Thiocapsa bogorovii: one gene and its partner. The protein of the gene in region 2 interacts with the protein of the main gene of each other region in a pairwise test. Links are inferred from orthologs where the notes say so. Each region holds a gene or a part of one and is shown on either strand. Other genes may lie near its edges. The genes, in order: aceE and nth.

Region 1 (11,355 bases), 1.5 Mb from region 2 along the record:
GACCCGTGCGCCATCTCGGCGGCGAGCCCGATGGTTTCGTTCAGGGTCGGATGCGGATGAATGGTCAGGCCGATGTCTTCCATGTCCGCGCCCATCTCAAGCGCCAGAACAGCCTCGCCGATCAGCTCGCCGGCGTTCGGGCCGACGATGCCTGCGCCCAGGATGCGCTTGGTCTCCGGATCGAAGAGCAGCTTGGTCAGACCCTCGTCGCGATGGATGCCGAGTGCGCGGCCGCTTGCGGCCCAAGGGAAGACGCCTTTCTCATAGGCGATGCCATTGGCCTTGGCATCGGTTTCTGTGAGGCCCATCCAGGCGACCTCGGGGTCGGTGTAGGCGACCGAGGGGATGGTCATGGGATCGAAGAGGGCCGGCATCCCGGCGATGACCTCGGCCGCGACCTTGGCTTCGTGGGTCGCCTTGTGGGCGAGCATCGGCCCGCCGACCACGTCGCCGATGGCGAAGATGTTCGGCACGTTCGTGCGCATGTGGGCATCGACCTTGATGAACCCGTGCTGATCGACCTTCACCCCCGCCGCCTCGGCGTTGACGAGCTTCCCGTTCGGGCGTCGGCCGATGGCGACCAGTACCTTGTCGTAGACCTCCTCGCCCGGTTTTTTGCCCTCGAACACAACCTTGATGCCTTCGGCCGTGGCGCTCATCTGCGCGACCTTCGTTTCGAGTCGGATGGTGCTGTAGCGCTTCTTGATGACCTTTTCGAGCGCGCGCACGAGGTCGATGTCCGCACCGGGCATCAACTGATCCTTCATCTCGACGACCTCGACGGTCGAGCCGAGTGCACTGTAGACGCTTGCCATCTCGAGTCCGATGATGCCGCCGCCGACGATGAGGAGGCGCTCGGGAATGTCTGCGATCTCGAGCGCGTCGGTGGAGTCCATGACACGCGGGTCGTCATGCGGAAACCCAGGGATCTTCATGGGCGCCGAGCCGCACGCGATGATGCAGTGGTCGAACAGGATCCGGACCGGACCACCGGGTTGGGCCACGGCGATCCGGTTGGGTGCTTCGAACCGACCGGTGCCCTGGATCACGTCGACTCGACGTTGCTTCGCCATGGTCGCGAGACCGCCGGTGAGCTTGGCGACCACCTGCTCCTTGCCCGTGCGCATCTTTTCGAGGTCGATCTCGGGCGCACCGAAGGTCACGCCCATGGTGCCCAGGGTCTTGACCTCTTCGAGGATGGCGGCGGTGTGCAGCAGCGCCTTCGAGGGAATACAGCCGACGTTCAGACAGACGCCGCCGAGTGTGTGGTAGCGTTCGATCAGCACGACCTTCTTGCCGAGGTCGGCGGCGCGAAAGGCGGCGGTGTAACCTCCGGGGCCGGCGCCGAGGACCACGACCTCCGTGACGATCTCCTGCGACGCGGCGGCAGCCGTGTTCGCGGACGCTTTCACCGGTTCGGAGGCGCCCGCAGCCTGTACCTCCTTGACCTCGAGCGTCACGATGAGTGTGCCTTCCGAGATTCGATCGCCCACCGCGACCTCGACCGTGCGCACGATCCCGGCACGCGGCGCCGGGATCTCCATGCTCGCCTTGTCGCTTTCGAGGGTGATCAGCGACGCCTCTTCGATCACAGGGTCACCCGGGGAGACCAAGACCTCGATGACCTCCACGTCCTCGAAGTCTCCGATGTCCGGTACCTTGACCTCGATGATGTCGCCGCTCTTGTCGTTCATGGTGTGATTCTTCTCTTGGGGCCGCAACGGCCGCGCGATGATGATGGCTCGATAGCGCCCAATCCTAGACGAAAGCGTGTCGCGAGGCGAAACCCTCGACCCTATTCACTGCATTGCGTTCGGGCGTCGCGCACGTGCGTGGGCCCCGGGTATCGACCGCGGGAGCCGAGGCGAGGCACAGGCAAACATGCCCCGCCTCCACGAGCCGGCCTCACAGCAGGAGCTGACGAAGATCTCCGAGCAGCTCCCCGAGCAGGCTGGTGAAGCGCGCCCCGTCGGCCCCGTCGACGACACGGTGATCGTAGGACAGGGACAGCGGGAGCATCAGGCGCGGCTCGAAGCTCTGGCCGTTCCACACCGGCTTGGTCGTCGCGCGCGAGACCCCGAGGATGGCGACCTCGGGCGCGTTCACGATCGGCGTGAAGGCGGTCCCGCCGATACCGCCGAGGCTGGAAATGGAGAAACACCCGCCTTGCATGTCGCCCGGCAGCAGCTTGCCGTTGCGCGCCTTGTCGCCGAGATCGGAGAGCTCCGCGGCCAGGGCATAGATGCCTTTCTTGTCGACATCGCGCACGACCGGGACGACCAGGCCCTGCGGCGTATCGACCGCCACACCGATATGGGTGAAGTGCTTGAGCACCAGACCCTCGCCGTCCGTTGTCAGCGAGGCCTTGAGGACGGGCATCCGGTTCAGGGCCGTCGCGACCGCCTTGAGGAGGAAGGGAACAAAGGTCAGCTTGATGCCCTTTTCGGTGGCCTGAGCCTTTTGCGCCTTGCGGAAGTCCTCGAGGGAGGTGATGTCTGCCTCGTCGAATTGCGTGACGTGCGGCACGGAAAGCCAGCAGCGGTGCAGATGTCGACCGCTGAGCTTCTTGATGCGCGACAGTTCGGTGACCTCGACCGGGCCGAACTTGGCGAAATCAATCTCGGGCGCGGCGGGCAAGGCGAAGGGCAGGGCGCCGCCGGCGGGCCCGCTCGGAGCACCTTGCGCGAGCGCGTGCTTGACGAAGCCCTGGACGTCGTCCTTGAGCACGCGACCCTTCGGCCCTGACCCCTTGACGAATTTCAGGTCGACGCCGAGCTCGCGAGCGAACCGTCTCACTGTGGGGCTCGCATGGGCCTTGCGGCCTTTGGCGATGGCTGCCATGTCCTCGGGGCGTGGCAGCACCGGCGCGGGTCGGCGCTCGGATTCACCGGGTGCGCGCTTCGCGTTCGATGACGGCCCCGGCGGTGCTTCGAGCTCTTCGGCCGTGTTCGCAGCCATCGGCGAGGCCGTTGCGATCGGCTCGCCGCTGTCGATCTCGCCGTCGGTGCGAAGCGTGAGGATGAGATCGCCCTGGTTGAGGGTATCTCCGACCTTGACGGCCAGCTCCTCGACGATACCTGCGTTTGGAGAAGGGATTTCCATCGTGGCCTTGTCGCTCTCGAGCGTGAGGAGCGACTGGTCGACCTCGATGCGATCTCCCGGAGCGATCAGGACCTCGACGACCGGGATGTCGGAAAAATCGCCGATATCGGGCAGGACCACGGAGATGGTCTCGCCGCTGCTCGGCCCATGCCGAGCAGTCGACTTCGGTAGCGGCGGCGACGCAGGAGCCGGGGAGGCCGCGCGAGACGTCAGGGGGGCGGCGAGCGGCTCGCCCGACCCGGCTTGCGCAGACCGCGTTTCGCCGGCTGCGTTCTCTTCGGGTGCCGCCTCCTCCGAGCCGGTACCATCTGTCTCGACGCTCATCAGGGGATCCCCCTGACTGACCCGGTCTCCGATCTTGACCTTCAACGCTTTGATCACCCCCGCCAGGGGCGAGGGGATCTCGATGGTCGCCTTGTCGCTTTCCAGGCTGAGGATCGATTGCTCGGCCTCGATCCGGTCGCCTGGCGCGACGAGGATCTCGATCACCTCGACGTCCGAGAAGTCCCCGATGTCCGGCAGCAGAATATCTTCGACGGTTGCCACGCTCTGTCCTCCCTAAACCGCGTCCGGGGCGATCACCACGGATCCCTGTGGTGGGCGGCCCTGGCTGAGCCGGGCGGTTCGGCCCGGACGCGGTTTAGCCATAGATTTTAGATGTCCTAAACCGCGTCGGCCGAGCGCTTCGTAGAACCTTGTATGTCGGTAGGTTCACCGAAGCAACGCGTGTCATGCCGGACGCGGTTTAGCGCGGTTCAGATCGTCACCGGGTTGGGTTTTTCCGGGTCGATACGGTATTTCCGAATGGCCTCGGAGACCGTCGCGGTCGGGATCTCGCCCTCGTCCGCCAATGCCTTGAGTGCGGCGACGACGATGTAGTAACGATTCACCTCGAAGAATTTTCGGAGCTGGCTGCGCATATCGCTCCGCCCGAAGCCGTCGGTCCCGAGCACCAGGTAATGGCGCGGGATGTAGGGGCGGATCTGATCGGCGTAGGTTCGGATATAGTCGGTGGCGGCAATGATCGGACCCTGGGTCCCGGCCAGCTGCTCCTCGACATACGTGGTTCGTTGGGGCTGGTCGGAGTGGAGCATGTTCCAGCGCTCCACATCGATGCCCTCGCGCCGCAGCTCGTTGAAGCTGGTGACGCTCCAGACATCGGCGCCGACGTTGAAGTCCTTGGCGAGCAGCTCGGCCGCGGCCAAGACCTCCCGCAGGATGGTCCCGGCGCCGAGCAACTGGACCCGGTGGGTATGCTCCTCGCCCTGATGAACCCGATACATGCCCTTGAGGATCCCGGCCTCGGCGCCCTCGGGCAGCGCCGGCTGAACGTAATTCTCGTTCATCGCCGTGACGTAGTAGAAGACGTTTTCCTTCTCCCGATACATGCGGCGCAAGCCATCCTGGACGATGACGGCGAGCTCGTAAGCGTAAGCCGGATCGTAAGCGACACAGTTCGGGATGGTCGCGGCGACCACCATGCTGTGGCCGTCCTGATGCTGCAAACCCTCGCCGGCGAGCGTGGTGCGTCCGGCGGTGCCGCCGATGAGGAAGCCGCGCGCCTGCATGTCGCCCGCCGCCCAGGCGAGATCCCCGATGCGCTGGAATCCGAACATCGAGTAGTAGATATAGAAGGGGATCATGCTCTGACCGTGGTTCGCGTAGGCGGTGGCCGCGGCGATCCAGGACGACATGGCTCCCGCCTCGTTGATGCCTTCCTGCAGGATCTGACCCTTCTTGTCCTCCCGGTAGTACATGACCTGATCGGCATCGACCGGCTCGTAGAGCTGTCCGATCGAGGAGTAGATGCCGAGCTGTCGGAACATGCCCTCCATGCCGAAGGTGCGTGCCTCGTCCGGAACAATGGGGACCAGGTACTTGCCGATCGCCTTGTCGCGTACCAGGATGGTGAGGATGCGCACCAGCGCCATGGTGGTCGACATCTCCTTGTCGCCGCTGCCTTCCAGGAGCGGCTTGAAGGCATCCAGCTCGGGGATCGGCAGCACGGCGGCCTCGTCGCGACGCGCCGGCAGGAAGCCGCCGAGCCGCTCTCGGGCCTCGTGCATATATTGCATCTCGGGGCTGTCCTGAGGTGGCTTGTAGAAGGGCGCGGCGCCGATCTGGTCGTCCGAGATCGGAATATTGAAGCGATCACGGAAGGCCTTGAGGTGCGTTTCACCCATCTTCTTCTGTGAGTGGGTGATGTTCATTCCCTCGCCGGCCACACCCATGCCGTAACCCTTGACCGTCTTGGCCAGGATGACCGTCGGCTTGCCGTTCATGCGCATGGCTGCGTCGTAGGCCGCGTAGACCTTGGCCGGGTCATGACCGCCGCGGTTCAGGCGCCAAATGTCCTCGTCGGTCATGTTGGCGACCATCTCCTTGAGCTCTGGGTACTTCCCGAAGAAATGCTCGCGGGTATAGGCGCCGCCCTTGGCCTTGTAGGCCTGGTAGTCGCCGTCGACACATTCTTCCATGCGCTTCAGGAGCAAACCCTGCTTGTCGCGCGCGAGCAAGGGGTCCCAGTAACTACCCCAGACGACCTTGACGACGTTCCAGCCGGCGCCGCGGAAGACCGCCTCCAGCTCCTGGATGATCTTGCCGTTGCCGCGCACCGGGCCGTCAAGACGTTGCAGGTTACAGTTGACCACGAACACCAGGTTGTCGAGACGCTCGCGCGCCGCAAGAGAGATGGCGCCCAGCGATTCGGGTTCGTCCATCTCGCCGTCGCCAAGGAAGGCCCAGACCTTACGCTCGCTCGTGTTGACCAACCCGCGATCGTTCAGATAGCGCATGAAGCGCGCCTGATAGATGGCCATCAGCGGACCCAACCCCATCGAGACGGTCGGGAACTGCCAGAAGTTGGGCATCAACCAAGGGTGCGGATACGAGGACAGGCCGTTGCCGTCGACCTCCTGGCGGAAGTTGTAGAGCTGCTCCTCGCTGATGCGTCCCTCCAGAAACGCGCGTGCATAGATGCCGGGCGCCGCATGGCCCTGGAAGAAGATGAGATCACCGCCGTGATCCTTGTCGCGCGCACGGAAGAAGTGGTTGTAGCCTACGTCGACGAGGGTGGCCGAGGAGGCGAAGCTCGAAATATGGCCGCCGAGCTCGGTCGAGAGCCGATTCGCTTGAACCACCATCGCCATCGCGTTCCAGCGCACGAAGGAGCGAATGCGCCGCTCCATCGCGCGATCGCCGGGGAAGCGTTCCTGCTGCTGCACCGGAATGGTGTTCACGTAGGCGGTGTTGGCGGTGAACGGGAGATAAGCCCCCGAGCGGCGCGCCTTGTCGATCAGTCGCTCAAGCAAAAAATGGGCGCGCTCGACGCCTTCGTTCTCGAGCACGGCATCGAGCGAATCGAGCCATTCCTGTGTCTCTTGGGGATCGATATCGGGCTTGTTGGTCATGATGTTTCCCGGAAGCGGTCGAAGCGGTCGGCACGGGCAAAGCGCGGATTATACCAGCGCTCCGAGTCTGCAATGCTAAGAATGTAGGTGGTCAATGCACGTCGGGACGGAGGCAGCCTCCAGCTTTCAGCCTTCAGTCTCCAGCCTCCAGCGATCAGCCGCCGGCCTTTCGGTGAGCGCGCCGCAAAGCGCCGGGGCGCCGGTGTAAAACCGCACGACTGTCTCGTACTGGATCCGGTTCGTGTGGAAACCCCGTCGGGCTCGCCCTGGACCTGCGGCGCCTGCTGGCCGTGTGAAGGGTCGTCGGCGCTCGCGATGCCGCCTTCAGATTCATCTATCCGGCGGCATGTCCGGGCTTTTCCCGGTGTCTTTTCGGTCCGTTGTTTGGGCCTTGATGGCGCCTTAAGTCGGGTCTCGGACGACGTCGCGTTGACGCGCGTATGTTGCGAAGTGCAGCCGCTGTCTCGTTCGAGGTTTCAATCGGCCGCTTGGCGATCGACGTCCGATGCGCCGCGCTCGCTGCACAAGCGGTTGACCTGCTCCAGACAGGTCACGCAAAGACAGTCCCGATACCGGTCTCCGAGGTATTCGAGCGCCTCCGCGGTAAGCACGACGCTCAGGCATCCGCATCGCTCGACCCGGTTTGCTTTGCATTCGAAGCTGGATCCGCAGCGCGGACAGGTCTTCATCTCGTGCTTGCCCATGCGCGTTGCTCTCGCTATCCGTGTTGGCGGGTGGATTGATCGACCGTCTTTTCGGTGTGGCCGAATGATGGGGCACAGAACCCGGTAGACGGATCCACTGATGCAGGTGATTTGCACACAACCAGAGTCTACACCCTCGCCGCGACACCTCGCAGACCCGTATGCGCCGTCTTCGTTGCAGCCGCGCCGTCGCTTGCGATAGCCTCGCGCGGCTGTCGCTCCGTCGCGCGATGGCCATCCATCCCCGTTTCCGTGATCGAGGTCCCGCATGTTGCTCGAAGAGACCGACCGTTACGCCCTGCATCGGCAGGGGCGCTATCTCGTCGTTGCCTTCGCGCGCCCGCATCGCGTGCTCGGCACCTGTCGGGTCAACGGCGGGATGTCCGAGTCGCTGACCCATCTCGCGAACCATCAGAGTTGCGAGGGCGTGGCCCATTTGGCGCGCTACGAGGCGGTCCTGGGTCTCGGAGCCCTGGACTATCACGCACGAAGCTGCTCAGAAGCCGGGCTTCCGCCCGAAACGACGGCCCTGATGGGGACCGCCGCCAACATGCAGTGCGCGGTGGTGGCGCACGCGAGTGCAGAGGATCTTCGCGCGACGGTGGTCGCCACCGCCGGGGTGACCGGCAACGCCGTTCGCGCGGGTGATCCGGCCGCTTGGCACGAGGAGGCCGAGGGCAGCCGTCCCGCTCGTCGCGGGCGTTCCGCGGAATCGGCCGATCAGCCCGGATCCGAGGGCGAGAACGTCCACGATCGACCGCCCGATGAGTCGGGCTCGGGGACCATCGTCACGCTGGTCCTGCTCAATCGGCCCTGTACGCCCGCATGCCTGGTTCGTGCGGCGACCATGGTCACGGAGGCGAAGAGCACGGCTCTGCTCGACCTGCGTATGCCCAGCTTGCAATCGCGAGGCCTCGCGACGGGCACCGGGACCGATCAGCTCGCCATCGCCGCCCCGTTGGTCCGCGCGGACGAATGGGAGCGTCACTGGGCGGGCGGTCACAACACGCTGGGCGCGTTGCTCGGGCGAGCGACGCACGACGCCGTCACCCGCTGTTTGCTGCTGCAGAACGGCATCGTTCCCGAGCTCAGGCGAACCGTCTGTGCGGCCTTGAGCCGTTTCGGTTGCGACGAGGCCGCGCTGCGGGCTTGCGCCGAGTCCGAGCTGGATGCGCCGGGCGCGGCGGTCTTCGCCGCGAATCTCCAGGCCATCGTCCATGATCCGCACAGCGCCGCCGCAGCCTATGGCCTAGCCGAGATCTTGGACCTGGTGCGCGCCGGGGTGCTGCACGCGGAGGTTGCGCGCGAGGCGATCCTAAACCAGGCGGCGTTGCTCGGAGCGGCCGTCGCCGTGAAACCCGAGCGGTTCGTCGCGCTGCGCAAGGAGCTGGTACCGCATCAAGGGTTGCCGGACGGACGCTTGGCCGCGCTCGCTGTCGTTCGGGGTTTCGCTCGCAAATGGGACTGACCGAGCATCTCGCACTCATCCTCGCGGCCTGTCTGCTGGACGTCTTGATCGGGGATCCCGTCTATCGTTTTCATCCGATTCGGATCATCGGGGCCTGGAGTCTCGCCTGTGAGCGCCTCTTGTTTGCCGTCGGGTTGAAGGGGCGGGCCGGCGGCGTCCTGCATTGGCTGCTGGTGGTCGGGGGCGCGTTGGCGGCCTGGTGGGGCGTTCGAGCCGGTCTCGGCGTGCTGCACCCGTGGGCGGCTTTTGGCTGGGATGTCTTCATCGCCTACAGCCTGATTTGTACCCGCGACCTCCTGGACCACGGACGCCGGGTGCTCGAAGCGCTCGACGATCTCCCGCAAGCCCGCGCGCGGCTGCGAATGCTGGTCGGTCGCGATACGGATCACTTGGAGCGCGACGGCATCGTACGTGCGACCGTCGAGAGCCTCTCCGAGAATCTGACCGACGGGGTTCTGACACCCCTGTGGGCGCTCTGTCTCTTCGGGCTGCCGGGTCTGATTCTGGTCAAGGCGGTGTCGAGTCTGGATTCGATGGTCGGCTACAAGAACGAACGCTACGGCCGGTTCGGCTGGGCCGCGGCGCGCTCCGACGATCTCGTGCATTGGCTCCCGGCACGGCTCTCGGTCCCCTTGATCGCGGCCGGGGCGGCACTGCTCAAGCTGCACCCGCGGCTGGCCTTCCGCGCCGCGCGCGACTATCACGCGATGCTCCCCAGTCCGAACTCAGGCTGGAGCGAGGCCGCCTGCGCCGGCGCGCTGCGGGTCAGGCTGGTCGGTCCGATTCGCTACGGAGGGGCTCTTGTTACCGAAGACTACATGGGTGATCCGGATTGGCCGGCCGATCTCGGGGGGGCGGACCTCGAGCGCGCGCTGCGTCTGATCCTCGTGGCCTGCTTCTTGGCGCTTCTCGTCGGGATGGCGGTTGCGCCGCTGCGAACGGTTCTGCCATGGTGAAGGTTCTGCGCGGCCGGTGACGTGAGCTGCCGGCGACCGGCTCGCTCGGAGCGCAATCTGTTCTAAACCGCGTCCAGAGCGAGATGCTCACTTTCGGGTGAGCTCGAAGTTTGATGCATCCATGGCCCTTAGCGGGGACGCGGTTTAAAATTTTCAGGTTTTTTAAGATTTTAAACCGCGCCGACTCCAACGGTCGTCAAGTCTGCCGGCGCCGATCCCATCCACAAACATCGCATACCGCGCTGGGCGCGGTTTAGTGTTCAGGTCTCGAGGTTCTCATGTCCAAAAAGTCCGCCAAGCCCAAGTCCAAGCCCGCGACGGGCGCCTCCGCCGTGCTGTCCAGTCAGCTCAAGGCGATCGAGCGTCTGATGGAGCGCCGGGACTACTCGACCGCAGCTCGCCGGCTGCGTGCCTTGATCGAGGCCCACCCGGATCAAAGCGGTCCCAGGCGCCTGCTCGTGGAGGCGCTGGAGAGTGGCCAGGGAAGCGGCGCTGCGGCCATCGCCGCCTTCGACTGGGCTGAGCGTCGACCAAAGAGCTTGCCTGCGCAGGAGATGCTCTTTCGGTACGCACTGCAGTTCGGGCATGTCATGTTGGCGGATCGCACCGCAGAGCGGCTGCGTGCGCTCGGTGCCGAGACGCGCGGGTTTCCGATGGCGCCCGCGATACGCGCGGATCTGCTGCGGCAGCCCGACGGGTCGAGCGCGACCGCCGAGCAGATGCTGCGCTTCGATATCGGAAAGCTCCATCTGGACGGGCATGATTTTGCCGGCGTGGTGCGTTGGCTGGACGGGGTCGATCTGACGCCGGCCAAGAACAATCGCGCGATGTCGCTGTTCCATCTCGATCGCATCGAGGATGCCCTGGCGGCCTTCCTGGCGTTTTGGAAGGAGGATCCGGACAACCTCTTCGCCTTGGGATGGGCAGCGCGCTTGCGACTCTATCAGGGTGACGAGACCGGCGCCCGACGCCTGACGACGCCCTTGGCCGCCGCGACGGCTCGCCGGGTCGAGGATGCCGTGCCCCAGCTCGATGCCCTGCTGCTGCTGGGCGAGGACAACGCCGCGTTGAGCGCCTTCGCCCGTGTCGAGCGGTCTGATTGGTTCGGTATCGGAGAGCCTCAGCAACAGGCCATGCTGAGCCATTTGGCCGCCTGCGCGGCGAGTCGGCTGGGCGAGGCAAAACGGGCGCGGGCGCTCTGCAAGGCATCGCTCGAGCGCGTGCCGAATTTCAAACCCGCCCTCGAGAGTCGCACCGTGATCGACGCCGCGGGCGATGCCCTGGCGTATCCGCCCGTGTTCGGTCTCGGACAGGCGTTGCCGCTGACCTGGCTGAACCGGATGCGTGATGCCGGGAACGACGCCTTTTCGCACCTCGCGAAGGTGACGGCCTCCAACGACTTTCTCGATGCACTCTATGTCGGCGGCGACGACGGCCTGCGCGGGCTGGTCGCCTTCATCCTCCAATACCGCGCCGAACAGGGCGATCCGGGCGCGGCCGAGCGTCTGAAACGATTTGCGCGCCTGCCGATCGGAACCAAGCAGACGCGCTTCGGGTTTCTTCGCACGCTCTACGACAAGGGTCTGCTGCCGCGCGACGAGCCGCTCGAGATGTGGGACGGCGAGCACGTCACGCAGGTCAAGCTGATCAACACCGAGATCAGACGCGATCTCGTACCGAGCCATCTTCCCGAGGATCTCGATATGCTCCTCGGA
Region 2 (10,844 bases):
GCGCCGTATGGGCAAGCCAGTCAGTCTGGTGGTCAACAAGAGCGACACCATGGACCCGGTGCTGGCCACCGCTGACTTCCATCGACTCGGCCTCGGTGCGCCGATGGCGGTCTCGGCCACACATGGACGCGGCGTGCAGGATCTCATCGACGCCGTCTTTGCCGTATTCCCGACGACCGACCACGATGGGATCGGTGCCGCAGAGACCAAGGAAGGCGTCCGCGTCGCAATCGTCGGGCGCCCGAACGCAGGCAAGTCGACTCTCATCAACCGCATCCTCGGCGACGACCGACTGGTCACCTTCGACAGCCCCGGCACCACACGCGACAGCATCTTCGTCCCCTTCGAGCAACAGGGTCGCCACTACACGCTGATCGACACAGCGGGCATGCGCCGCCGCGCCCGGATCGACGACGTCATCGAAAAATTCAGCGTCATCAAAACCCTGCAGGCGATCGACGCCGCCAATGTCGTCATCCTGGTGCTCGACGCACATGAGGGTGTCGGCGAACAAGACGCCACCCTCGCGGGACACATCATCGAGCGCGGGCGGGCGCTTGTGGTCGCAATCAACAAGTGGGATGGGTTGGCCCCCGACGAACGCGAGCAGATCAAGACACAGTTCGCGCGCAAGCTCGCCTTCCTCGACTTCGCCAAGATGCACCTGGTCTCCGCCCTGCACGGCAGCGGTGTCGGCCTCCTGCTCGACGAGGTCGAGAAGGCCTACGCCAACGCCACCCGCAACCTCTCGACCCCCGAGCTGACGCGACTGCTCGAGGCTGCCGTCCAAGAGCATCAACCGCCCCTGGTGCACGGAAGACGCATCAAGCTTCGCTATGCCCATCAGGGCGGACGCAACCCGCCCATCATCATCATCCACGGCAACCAGACCGATGCGGTCCCGGACACCTACCGGCGCTATCTCATCAATCGCTTCAGACGCGAGCTCAAGCTTCTCGGTACCCCCCTACGGATCGAGTTCAAGAGCGGCACCAATCCTTTCGAAGGGCGCCGCAACAAACTCACCCCTCATCAGATCAAACACCGTCAGCGCCTCAAAACGTTCGTCAATCGCAAGCGATAGCGGATGTCGAAGACAGGCAAGGCGACCACCTGTGGAGACGATGGATGTTCGACCGATTGCTGTTCGCACTGCTCCTGCTGCCTACGGGCTCCTTCGGCGCCGATTACTACCTGAGTGCCGCCGGCCGGGACACCAACTCCGGAAGCTCTTCGCAAGCCCCCTGGCGGTCCTTAAACAAAATCAATGATTTGATTCTTGATCCCGGCGATCGCGTGTTCCTGCGCGGCGGCGACAACTTTTCCGGCAGTCTCTTTTTCGACGCGTTTGATCGAGGAACGGCGGCGTCCCCGATCCGGATCGGCTCTTATGGAACCGGTAGAGCGACCATACTGGCCGGCGACGGCGACGGCATCTTGGCCTACAACACAGCCGGGTTCGTCATTTCCAATCTCAACCTCAGGGGTTCGGGAGCGGATGTCAACGATGGTGCCGGGATCATCTTCTACACCGACCTTCCGGGTGGCGTGAAGCTCAAGGGCGTCACCTTGAACAAGATCGATGCAAGCGGGTTTCATCATGCAGGGGTCGAGATCGGCGCGTGGAACGGAACAGCCGGGTTTACGAATGTCTCCATCGACCGCGTACGTGCATACGACAACGCGCGCAACGGGATCAACGTCTGGGGATATGATGCACCCGGTTTCAAGGGCTACGCCCATGCCAAGGTCTACATTACCGGAAGCTTCGCGTACCGAAACCCGGGGGTTTCCGGTGTGAGAGAGCCAACCGGCAACGGCATCGTCATGTCGAATGTGGATGGTGGCCGGATCGCGCGATGCGTGGCCCATTCCAACGGTGAGCGCAACACATCGAGCAGCGGCCCGATCGGAATTTGGGCATGGCGCACGAACCGAATCACCATCCAATTCAGTGAGTCATACGGAAACCGTACGACGTCGGGAGCCGCCGACGGCGGTGGCTTCGATCTCGACGGCGGTGTCACGAACTCGACACTGCAGTACACCTACTCGCACGACAACGACGGCGCAGGATATCTTTTTGCCCAATACGACTCGGCCCCTTCGTTCAAGAACAACGTCATTCGATACAACATCTCCGAGAACGACGGGCGCCGCAACAGGTCTGGCGGGATCGTGGTCTGGAGCAAGGCACCGCTGGAGATCTCCAACAGCCACATTTACAACAACACCATCTATCTCTCTCCGTCGCCGACCGGAAACGTTTGCGGAATCAGGGTGGCATCCCAGACCTCTTCATTGAGCATTCGCAACAACATCATCTCCACGACCTCCGGCGCTCCTCTTCTTTGTGTTGCTGGCGGCCAAAAAGGGCTAGCGATTCAAGGCAACAACTATTGGTCAAATGGGTCCCCATTCAAGATCTACTGGGGGCCGACCCGCTACTCGAGCCTCTCGGCCTTCCGAGTCACCGGCCAAGAAACGCTCAACGGTGTTTCCACTGGACTCGCTGTTGATCCCGGGCTAGTGAATCCCGGACTCGGCGGAACCATCGGAAACCCGAATAGGTTGAACAAGATGCTGGACTATCGCTTAAAAACAAACTCACCGCTCGTCAATCGCGGAATCGATCTGAAAGCGCTGCTGGGGTTATCGACCGGCACCCGAGATTTTTACGGAACAGGTCTGCCGCAACGGGGTGCTTATGATATCGGGGCCCACGAGCTCGCCTACTGACCTGCCGTATCGTTCACCGGCCATGAAGAAAGACGCCGATTGGATTCCCCTACCGGCCGCGCCGCGCTCGACCGAGGATCAACGTGATTCAGGAATCCCCTATCACCGATATCGCGCAGATCATCCAGCTTGCGGTCGCGCCGGTATTCCTGCTTTCGGGTATCGGTGCGATGCTTGCGGTTATGACCAATCGGCTCGGGCGCATCGTAGACCGGGCTCGCCGGGTCGAAGGCGAAGCTGCTGAAAAGGCTCTAGACCCAACCGCGCCGGATTCCGAGCTCAAGCGCTTGTCGCGTCGCGCAAAGCTGATCGGGCTCTCGATCGGACTCTGCACCGTTACCGCCTTGCTGATCTCGGCGGTGATTGCGATCCTCTTCCTCGGTGCCTTTCTGACCTTCGACGCGGCTGTATTGGTGGCGCTCATCTTCATTGCCGCGATGCTCGCGTTCATCGCAGCCCTGATTTTTTTCCTGCGCGAGGTCATGCTCGCCACCGCCGGTCTGCGGTTCAGGCGTCGCTAGGGCGTTCGTCACGCCTGATGGGATTCAAGATCGGTCACAAAACTGGCACACTTGTCGACGGACGCAAGAGACCGGCCGCAACGACAGCCGGTTACCCATTCACCCTGAGGTCCGACTACAGCATGAGCGACTCAGTCAAGTATCTGCTCGACGAGCAGCATCTCCCGCGTACCTGGTACAACATCAACGCCGATCTTCCGAGGCCTCTCGATCCGGTCCTGCACCCCGGCACCCAACAGCCGATTACACCGGACGATCTGGCGGTGATCTTCCCGCGGGCCGTGATCGAGCAGGAAATGAGCACCGAGCGCGAGATCGAGATCCCGGAGCCGGTGCGCGAGGTCTACCGGCAATGGCGACCATCCCCGCTCTACAGGGCACGTCGACTGGAGAAGGCGCTCAACACCCCGGCGAAGATCTACTACAAGTACGAGGGTGTCAGCCCGGCCGGCAGCCACAAACCCAACACCGCCATCCCGCAGGCCTTCTACAACAAGCAGGAAGGCGTGAAACGGATCACCACCGAGACCGGGGCGGGTCAATGGGGCTCGTCGCTCGCCTTGGCCGGATCCATGTTCGGCCTAGAGATCGTGGTCTACATGGTCAAGGTGAGCTTCAACCACAAGCCATACCGACGCGCGTTCATGGAGACCTTCGGGGCTCAGTGCATCGCCAGTCCGAGCGAAACCACCGCGTCCGGACGGGCCATCCTCGCGGAGCATCCCGACAGCACCGGCAGTCTCGGCATCGCCATCAGCGAGGCCGTCGAGCTGGCCGCCCAGCGTGACGACACCAAGTACGCGCTCGGCAGCGTGCTGAACCACGTCCTGCTGCATCAGACCGTCATCGGCCTCGAGGCACAACAGCAGTTGGAAATGGCCGGAGACTACCCAGACATGATCATCGGCTGCACCGGCGGCGGCAGCAACTTCGCCGGCATCGCCTTCCCCTTCTTGGGCGAGAAGCTGCGCGGCGGACGCGACATCGAGCTGATCGCCGTCGAGCCATCGGCCTGCCCGACGCTGACGAAAGGTCTCTTCGCCTACGACTACGGCGATACCGCCAAGCTCACCCCGCTGGTCAAGATGTATACGCTCGGTTCCAGCTTTGTGCCGCCGGGCTTTCACGCGGGGGGCCTCCGTTATCATGGCATGGCGCCGCAAATCAGCCATCTGACCAAGCTCGGCTACATCACGCCGACCTCCTATAATCAGTTGGATTGTTTCGCCGCCGGCATCCAGTTCGCCAAGGCCGAGGGCATCGTCCCGGCGCCCGAGGCCAACCACGCCGTGAAGGCCGCGATCGTCGAGGCCGAGAAGTGTCGGGAGTCGGGCGAGTCCAAGACCATCCTCTTCAACCTCTGCGGGCACGGCAACTTCGACATGCAGGCCTATACGGATTACTTGGCCGGCAAGCTGAAGGACCTGACCTATGCCGAGGACGAGGTCGCGATGGCCCTGTCGGGGCTTCCGAGCGTCGCTTAGATCCGGGGCATCGGACCTCTAGCCGAGACGACGCCAGGAGAATCAGATGACCCGGGATCGTTCTCGGCACACCGGCCCCTTCTCCGTAATCCTGATACTGCTCGTTGCAGCTTCAGCTTGGGGGGCCGAGGATCCGTCGGCAGATCCCGAGCCGACGGTCGCTCCCGATGCCGAGATCGAAGCGATGACGCTGCGCCTCCTCGGCATGGAGGGGAAACTCAAGGAGTCGGCCCATGCGCGCAAAAGCGCAGACCAAGCCCGCATGGAGGCGGAGCGTCGGCTTGCGGAGGGGAGCCAGGAGATTGAGCGCCTGAACGGTGAGGTACAGCGGCTCAGAGAGGCACTGCTCGAGCTTGAGCAGACCCTGAGCGAGCGCGACCGACAACTCTCCGAGCTCGATGCCAGCCGACTCTCGCTGACCACTGCCCACGAGGCGCTCGAACGCCGCTTCGACGCGCTCCGCGCACGGGTTCCGCGACAAGACGGCGGCACACTCGACGCGGACCAGGCGCGCCAGGCTGCCCGCGATGCGTACGAAAAGCTGCGCGAAACGCTGCGGATTCCAGAGAGTAAACGGGATGCGACCGCCGAGCAGGCGATCACTGCCTTCGAGAAACTGTTGCATCGGAATCAACTCGCCCTGGCACGGGTACTCGATGCGCAAGGCGCCTATCGGATTCGGCCCAGCGACTCACTGGCCCTGATCAGCAGCCGCTGCTACGGCGACAGTAGTCAATGGCGTGCGCTGTTCGAGGCCAACCGCCATGTCCTCGAAGACCCCAATCAGTTGATGCCTGGCGTCACGCTGGTCGTCCCTTGAGTCCTGCCCCCCGCGAAACGGCGAATCACGCCGACCCCCAATCCTTCGATGACCAGCTGTTGTGTGCGCAGATCGACTGGGATCGGCTCAAAGCTCGGATTCTCCGGCAACAGGTAAGCACGGTTGGCCCCTTGCCCTTGCCAGTGCAGGCGCTTGACCGTGACCTCGTCACCCAACCGTGCCACCACGATCTGGCCGTCGAAGACCTCGGAGGTGATATGCACCGCGAGCAGATCGCCGTCGAGGATGCAGGCATCGCACATGCTGTTGCCGCGAACCCGGAGAAGATAGTCGGCGCGGGGACGAAACAGGTCCGGATTGACCTGACACCAGTCCTCGATATGCGCTGCGGCCAGGATAGGACTGCCGGCGGCAACACGCCCGATGATCGGAAGCTCGACCTCACGGGCGGCCTGATCGACGAGCCGGATGCCGCGCGAACGACCTCGCGTCAGCTCAATCGCGCCGTGCCGGGCCAAGGCCCGTAGATGATCTTCGGCAGCGTTGGCGGACCGAAAGCCGAAGGTCCGCGCGATCTCGGCGCGTGTCGGCGGCACCCCGGTCTCACGGATATGCGACCTGATCAGCTCCAGGATTTGCTGTTGCCGGAGGGTCAGGTCATTGCTCATATCGGAACATCGCTCGACGAAATGGACTGTCATTTTAGACAGTCGCCCCGGATTATCCATCGATGAACAAGGAAAAGCGCAATCGCATCTTCGAGCGTCTTCGCGCCGCCAATCCGGCGCCGACGACGGAGCTGGTGTATCGCACACCCTTCGAGCTTCTGGTCGCGGTGATCTTGTCGGCACAGGCAACCGACAAAGGGGTCAACAAGGCCACGGCGCATCTTTTCGCGGTTGCCGATACACCGGAGAAGATGCTCGCCCTCGGCGAAGAGGGCCTCAAGGCCCATATTCGGACCATCGGACTCTTCAACAGCAAGGCCGCCAACATCATCAAGACCTGCGCGATCCTTGTCGCGGCGCACAGTGGTCAGGTCCCGCGCGAGCGCAAAGCGCTGGAGGCGCTCCCCGGCGTCGGACGCAAGACGGCCAACGTGGTTCTCAATACCGCCTTCGGCGAGCCGACGATGGCCGTCGACACCCATATCTTCCGCGTTGCCAACCGCACCGGCCTCGCGCCCGGAAAAACCCCGCTCGCGGTCGAGCAGGGATTGCTGCGGCATGTCCCCAAGGTTTTTCTGAAGGATGCCCACCACTGGCTGATCCTGCACGGACGCTACGTCTGTCTCGCACGTAAACCGCGCTGCCCCGAGTGCCCGATCGCCGATCTCTGCGACTATCGCGACAAGACGCCGCCGCAATGACGCAAGCATCGAACGCAATCGCAGCAAGGCCCGTCGAAGGCTTTGCCGAGCCCGAATCCCTGCACCCACCGAGATCCTCGACACCATGCCTGCAAACGATCGTGAGAGTCATCGTCGCACCTTCATCACGGCTTGGGAGAAGGCCCAATCCGGCCAACCCTTGGAGCCGGTCGAGGCACAGATCGTCGAGGTCCTGCGCCGACACCCGGAATATCACCGGCTCATGACCGATACGGACAAGACCCTGGAGCGCGACTATCTCCCCGAACACGGCGAGTCCAATCCATTCCTGCACATGGGCCTGCACATCGCTATCCTCGAGCAGTTGAGCATCGATCAACCGGCGGGCATCCGTGGGCTCTATAGCCGCCTCATGCAGATCACCGGGGATCCGCACGAGACCGAGCATCGCATCATGGAATGCCTCGCCGAGGCGCTCTGGACGCTGCAACGCAACGAAGCTTCCTTCGACGCCGCGAGCTACCTCGAGTGCGTCGAACGCGCTGCCGTCGCGAGTCGGCCGGGCCACTGATTTCCGTGACGGGCCTGTTACACTAAAAGAGACGGGAGTTGACCGATACAGGGCGGGGCCCGACACCGCATCACCCCGCATCCCGAAGGTGATCTTCCCGTCGCACCCAAGGTTCCGACCGCATCGCGGCCGGGCTCAGCACGGGAGTAAGGTGACATCATGTTGACTTGGATACTGGCCGCCGACAACAGCCGCGCACGCATCTTCGCCACCGATAAATCAGCAGGCGCGCTGCGCGAGATCCACACCCTGGCCTTCCCGGAAGGCCGGCTTCACGAGGGCGATCTGACAACCGACAAGGGCGGTCGCGGTCACGACCCCATGTCGGGGGCACACGGTATCAACGGCGAGGAGGCGCACAAGCAGGAGAATGCCGAACGCTTCGCCGGCCTGGTCTGCGAAACGCTGGAGAACGCGCGCAACAAAGGGGAGCTCCAGAAACTCTACGTCATCGCTGCCCCGGCTTTCCTCGGGATGCTGCGCAAACATCAGTCCCCTCCGCTCAAACAGTTGGTTGCCGGGGAGATCGACAAAAACCTGACAACCCATAGCCCCGAGGCAATCCGCAAGAGTCTGCCGGACTTCCTCTAAACCGCGCACCCGCTAAGCCCATCCGATTGGCCGGAAGCAACGTCGCGAAGCGGCGTCACGTCCGGCCAATCGGATGTGCAGTTGGGATGTCGATTCCCGGAAATCGCCTAAGTCGCCCACATGACTGCGCCACGCTCAGTCTCGTCCCGCTGCCTCGTCCAGCGTCTTCAGACGCTCCAGCTTCTCGCGGATCCTGATCTCGAGGCCGCGATCGACCGGCCTGTAATAGCGTCGCCCCGCTAAGGCATCCGGGAGATAGGTCTCTCCGGCCGCGTAACCCTCCGGCTCGTCGTGGGCATAGCGATAGGCCCGTCCATGTCCCAGCGCCTTGAGCAGCTTGGTCGGGGCATTGCGCAGATGAACCGGCACATCGAGCGAGCCGGACGACCGTGCATCGGCCAGCGCCTCGTTCCAGGCCAGACAGACCGCATTGCTTTTGGCTGCGCAGGCCAGATAGACGACCGCTTGGGCGAGCGCCAATTCGCCCTCCGGCGAGCCGAGACGCTCTTGAGCCTCCCAGGCATTGAGCGCCAGGTCCAGCGCGCGCGGATCCGCGTTGCCGATGTCCTCGCTGGCCATCCGCACGATGCGCCGCGCCACGTAAAGTGGATCACAGCCACCGTCGATCATCCGGGCCAGCCAATAGAGCGCCGCGTTCGGGTCCGACCCACGCACGGACTTATGCAGTGCAGAGATCTGGTCGTAGAAGATATCACCGCCCTTGTCGAAGCGTCGCACGCTGCCGGCGATGACCTCGGCGATGGTGCCCGGCGCGATCTCCTCGCCTGCTGTCATACCGACCGCCAGCTCAAGCAGGTTAAGCGCGCGACGGGCGTCGCCGTCGGCACTGCGGGCGAGCAGATGAGCGGCCTCGTCGGTTACACGCAATCGACGGTCGCCGAGCCCTTGAACGGGGTCCGCGAGGGCACGAGCCAGGACGCGCTCGATCTCTTCGGTGTCCAGGGCATGAAGCAAATAGACGCGCGCACGCGACAGCAGTGCATTGTTCAGCGCGAAGGACGGATTCTCGGTCGTGGCCCCGATAAACGTGAGGGTGCCGTCTTCGACATGCGGCAGGAAGGCGTCCTGCTGGGCCTTGTTGAAACGGTGCACCTCATCGATGAAGAGCAGCGTGGGTCGCTGCTCCCGATCGCGTACCGCTCGCGCCGTCGCAACGGCATCGCGGATATCCTTCACGCCCGCGAGTACGGCGGACAGACTGAGGAAATGGGCACCGGAGACCCGCGAGATGAGACGCGCGAGCGTGGTCTTGCCCGAGCCGGGCGGCCCCCAGAAGATCATCGAATGGAGTTGGCCCGATTCGATCGCCTCACGCAAGGGCTTGCCCGGCGCAAGCAGGTGCTGCTGACCGAAGAATCCCTCCAACGTGGCCGGGCGCATCCGCTCGGCGAGTGGTGCATCAGTCATTCTGAACCACGACCAAAGCGGTAGAGACCGGTTCGCTGGTGTCTGACATTCGGCAGTACGCAAGATCTTTGCGGCGAACGGTGTTCAGAAACAAAATGAATCTCCTGAAGCGCGTCCCCGCCGACGCCGGTTGAACCCCGCAATACCGATCGCAAACGATCAACAGCGCATACCGGACCGGACGCGCTTCAGTCGAAGGAGAGGAAATCGTCCATCGCCCCCTGCTCCATCTTGAACAGATCCGAACTGAGTTTGGCGTTGCGCTCCGCCCCCGTGAAATTCAGCCGGGTCGTTTGTCCGAAGCTGTCCTCCATGATGAGGCTTTCCAGGTTGTCCTTGCCGAATCCGAGCTCGATCCGAACCACGTCGGTATCCTGTGCCTTGGGGATCAGCTCGACCCAAGTCCGGCCGTCCGTACTTTCCATCGGCGACGCCTCGAAGTGTTTCTCGATCGGCCCGCCGTCGGCCAGAAGCAGGGCCGGGGTTCCGCTCAGCGCGCGGCTCTGGCTCTGATGCGAGACTTGCTTGAGCTCCAGATCGTGGAGATAGACGCGGCTGCCGTCGGCGATGATGACTTGCCGATTCGGCGTGCTGTATTCCCAGCGGAACCGGCCGGGACGCTGTAGGTAAAGGGTGCCGCGCGACTCCATCATCCGGGTGCGCTCGGCATTGAAGGTGAACTGCTCGAAGTCCGCGCGCAGGCTGCTGAGTCCGGCGAGGTAGTCGTTGACCCGCTTCGCACCGTCGGCGGCGTTTGCGGTTGTCGTCCCGCACAGGAGGATCAGCGGGAAGAACAAGGTGAATAGGACGGCTCGCAAGCACGATGGTCGACCGTGGGATTGCAGCCGCCTCGGGGGGTGGCCGGGTCGATCGACCGCTGGGACGGAATCTGTCATATCAAATCCTGCAATACAGCTGTTTGAATCACGGAAGACACGAAAAACCACCGAAGATTCAAAATCAATCCTCGATAGGCGGCGGCGCGAGGACCTCGCGGTTACCGTTGGTCTCCGCGGCGCCCACGATCCCGATGCGCTCCATCTCCTCGATCATACGAGCGGCTCGGTTGTAGCCGATCTTCAAACGCCGTTGTACCCCCGAGATAGAGGCCCGCCTGCTCTCCACGACGATCTGGACCGCCTCGTCGAACAGGGGATCCGTGTCCTCGGTGTCGCCGCGCGGCTCGGGGTCGATACCCGGCAGCACTTCGGTCGGCTCGCGCAGCACGTCCTGCAGATACTGGGGCGCACCGAACTGCTTGAGGTGCTCGACGATCCGATGCACCTCGTGATCGTCGACGAAGGCGCCATGTACGCGCTGCGGGATGTTGCCGCCGGGCGGGAGATAGAGCATATCGCCGTTCCCGAGCAGCTGCTCGGCGCCCATCTGATCCAGGACG

The links.
Region 1: the proteins of nth (region 2) and aceE interact in binary tests that used the Escherichia coli proteins (3 or more experiments, as listed by UniProt). The link is inferred for Thiocapsa bogorovii from one-to-one orthologs.

What each region holds. Positions count from the first base shown.
Region 1 is NZ_CP089309.1:5,093,111-5,104,465, forward strand. The notes cover bases 3,658-6,880. They hold aceE (pyruvate dehydrogenase (acetyl-transferring), homodimeric type), read right to left. Parts: upstream 6,513-6,880; coding sequence 3,858-6,512; downstream 3,658-3,857. Also shown: lpdA (dihydrolipoyl dehydrogenase), read right to left, coding at 1-1,694; aceF (dihydrolipoyllysine-residue acetyltransferase), read right to left, coding at 1,906-3,648; LT988_RS22735 (cysteine-rich CWC family protein), read right to left, coding at 6,989-7,216; LT988_RS22740 (adenosylcobinamide amidohydrolase), read left to right, coding at 7,485-8,684; adenosylcobinamide-phosphate synthase CbiB, read left to right, coding at 8,675-9,640; LT988_RS22750 (tetratricopeptide repeat protein), read left to right, coding at 9,919-11,355. UniProt on the Escherichia coli protein: Component of the pyruvate dehydrogenase (PDH) complex, that catalyzes the overall conversion of pyruvate to acetyl-CoA and CO(2).
Region 2 is NZ_CP089309.1:3,629,874-3,640,717, reverse strand. The notes cover bases 5,363-8,074. They hold nth (endonuclease III), read left to right. Parts: upstream 5,363-6,255; coding sequence 6,256-6,894; downstream 6,895-8,074. Other genes in these bases: LT988_RS16250 (host attachment protein), read left to right, coding at 7,586-8,017; LT988_RS16255 (DUF1841 family protein), read left to right, coding at 6,980-7,426; lexA (transcriptional repressor LexA), read right to left, coding at 5,528-6,193; LT988_RS16270 (LysM peptidoglycan-binding domain-containing protein), read left to right, coding at 5,363-5,564. Also shown: ribosome biogenesis GTPase Der, read left to right, coding at 1-1,084; LT988_RS16285 (right-handed parallel beta-helix repeat-containing protein), read left to right, coding at 1,129-2,739; LT988_RS16280 (DUF2721 domain-containing protein), read left to right, coding at 2,823-3,260; LT988_RS16275 (TrpB-like pyridoxal phosphate-dependent enzyme), read left to right, coding at 3,383-4,744; more of LT988_RS16270, read left to right, coding at 4,791-5,362; LT988_RS16245 (replication-associated recombination protein A), read right to left, coding at 8,153-9,445; LT988_RS16240 (LolA family protein), read right to left, coding at 9,634-10,341; LT988_RS16235 (DNA translocase FtsK), read right to left, coding at 10,406-10,844. UniProt on the Escherichia coli protein: DNA repair enzyme that has both DNA N-glycosylase activity and AP-lyase activity. The DNA N-glycosylase activity releases various damaged pyrimidines from DNA by cleaving the N-glycosidic bond, leaving an AP (apurinic/apyrimidinic) site.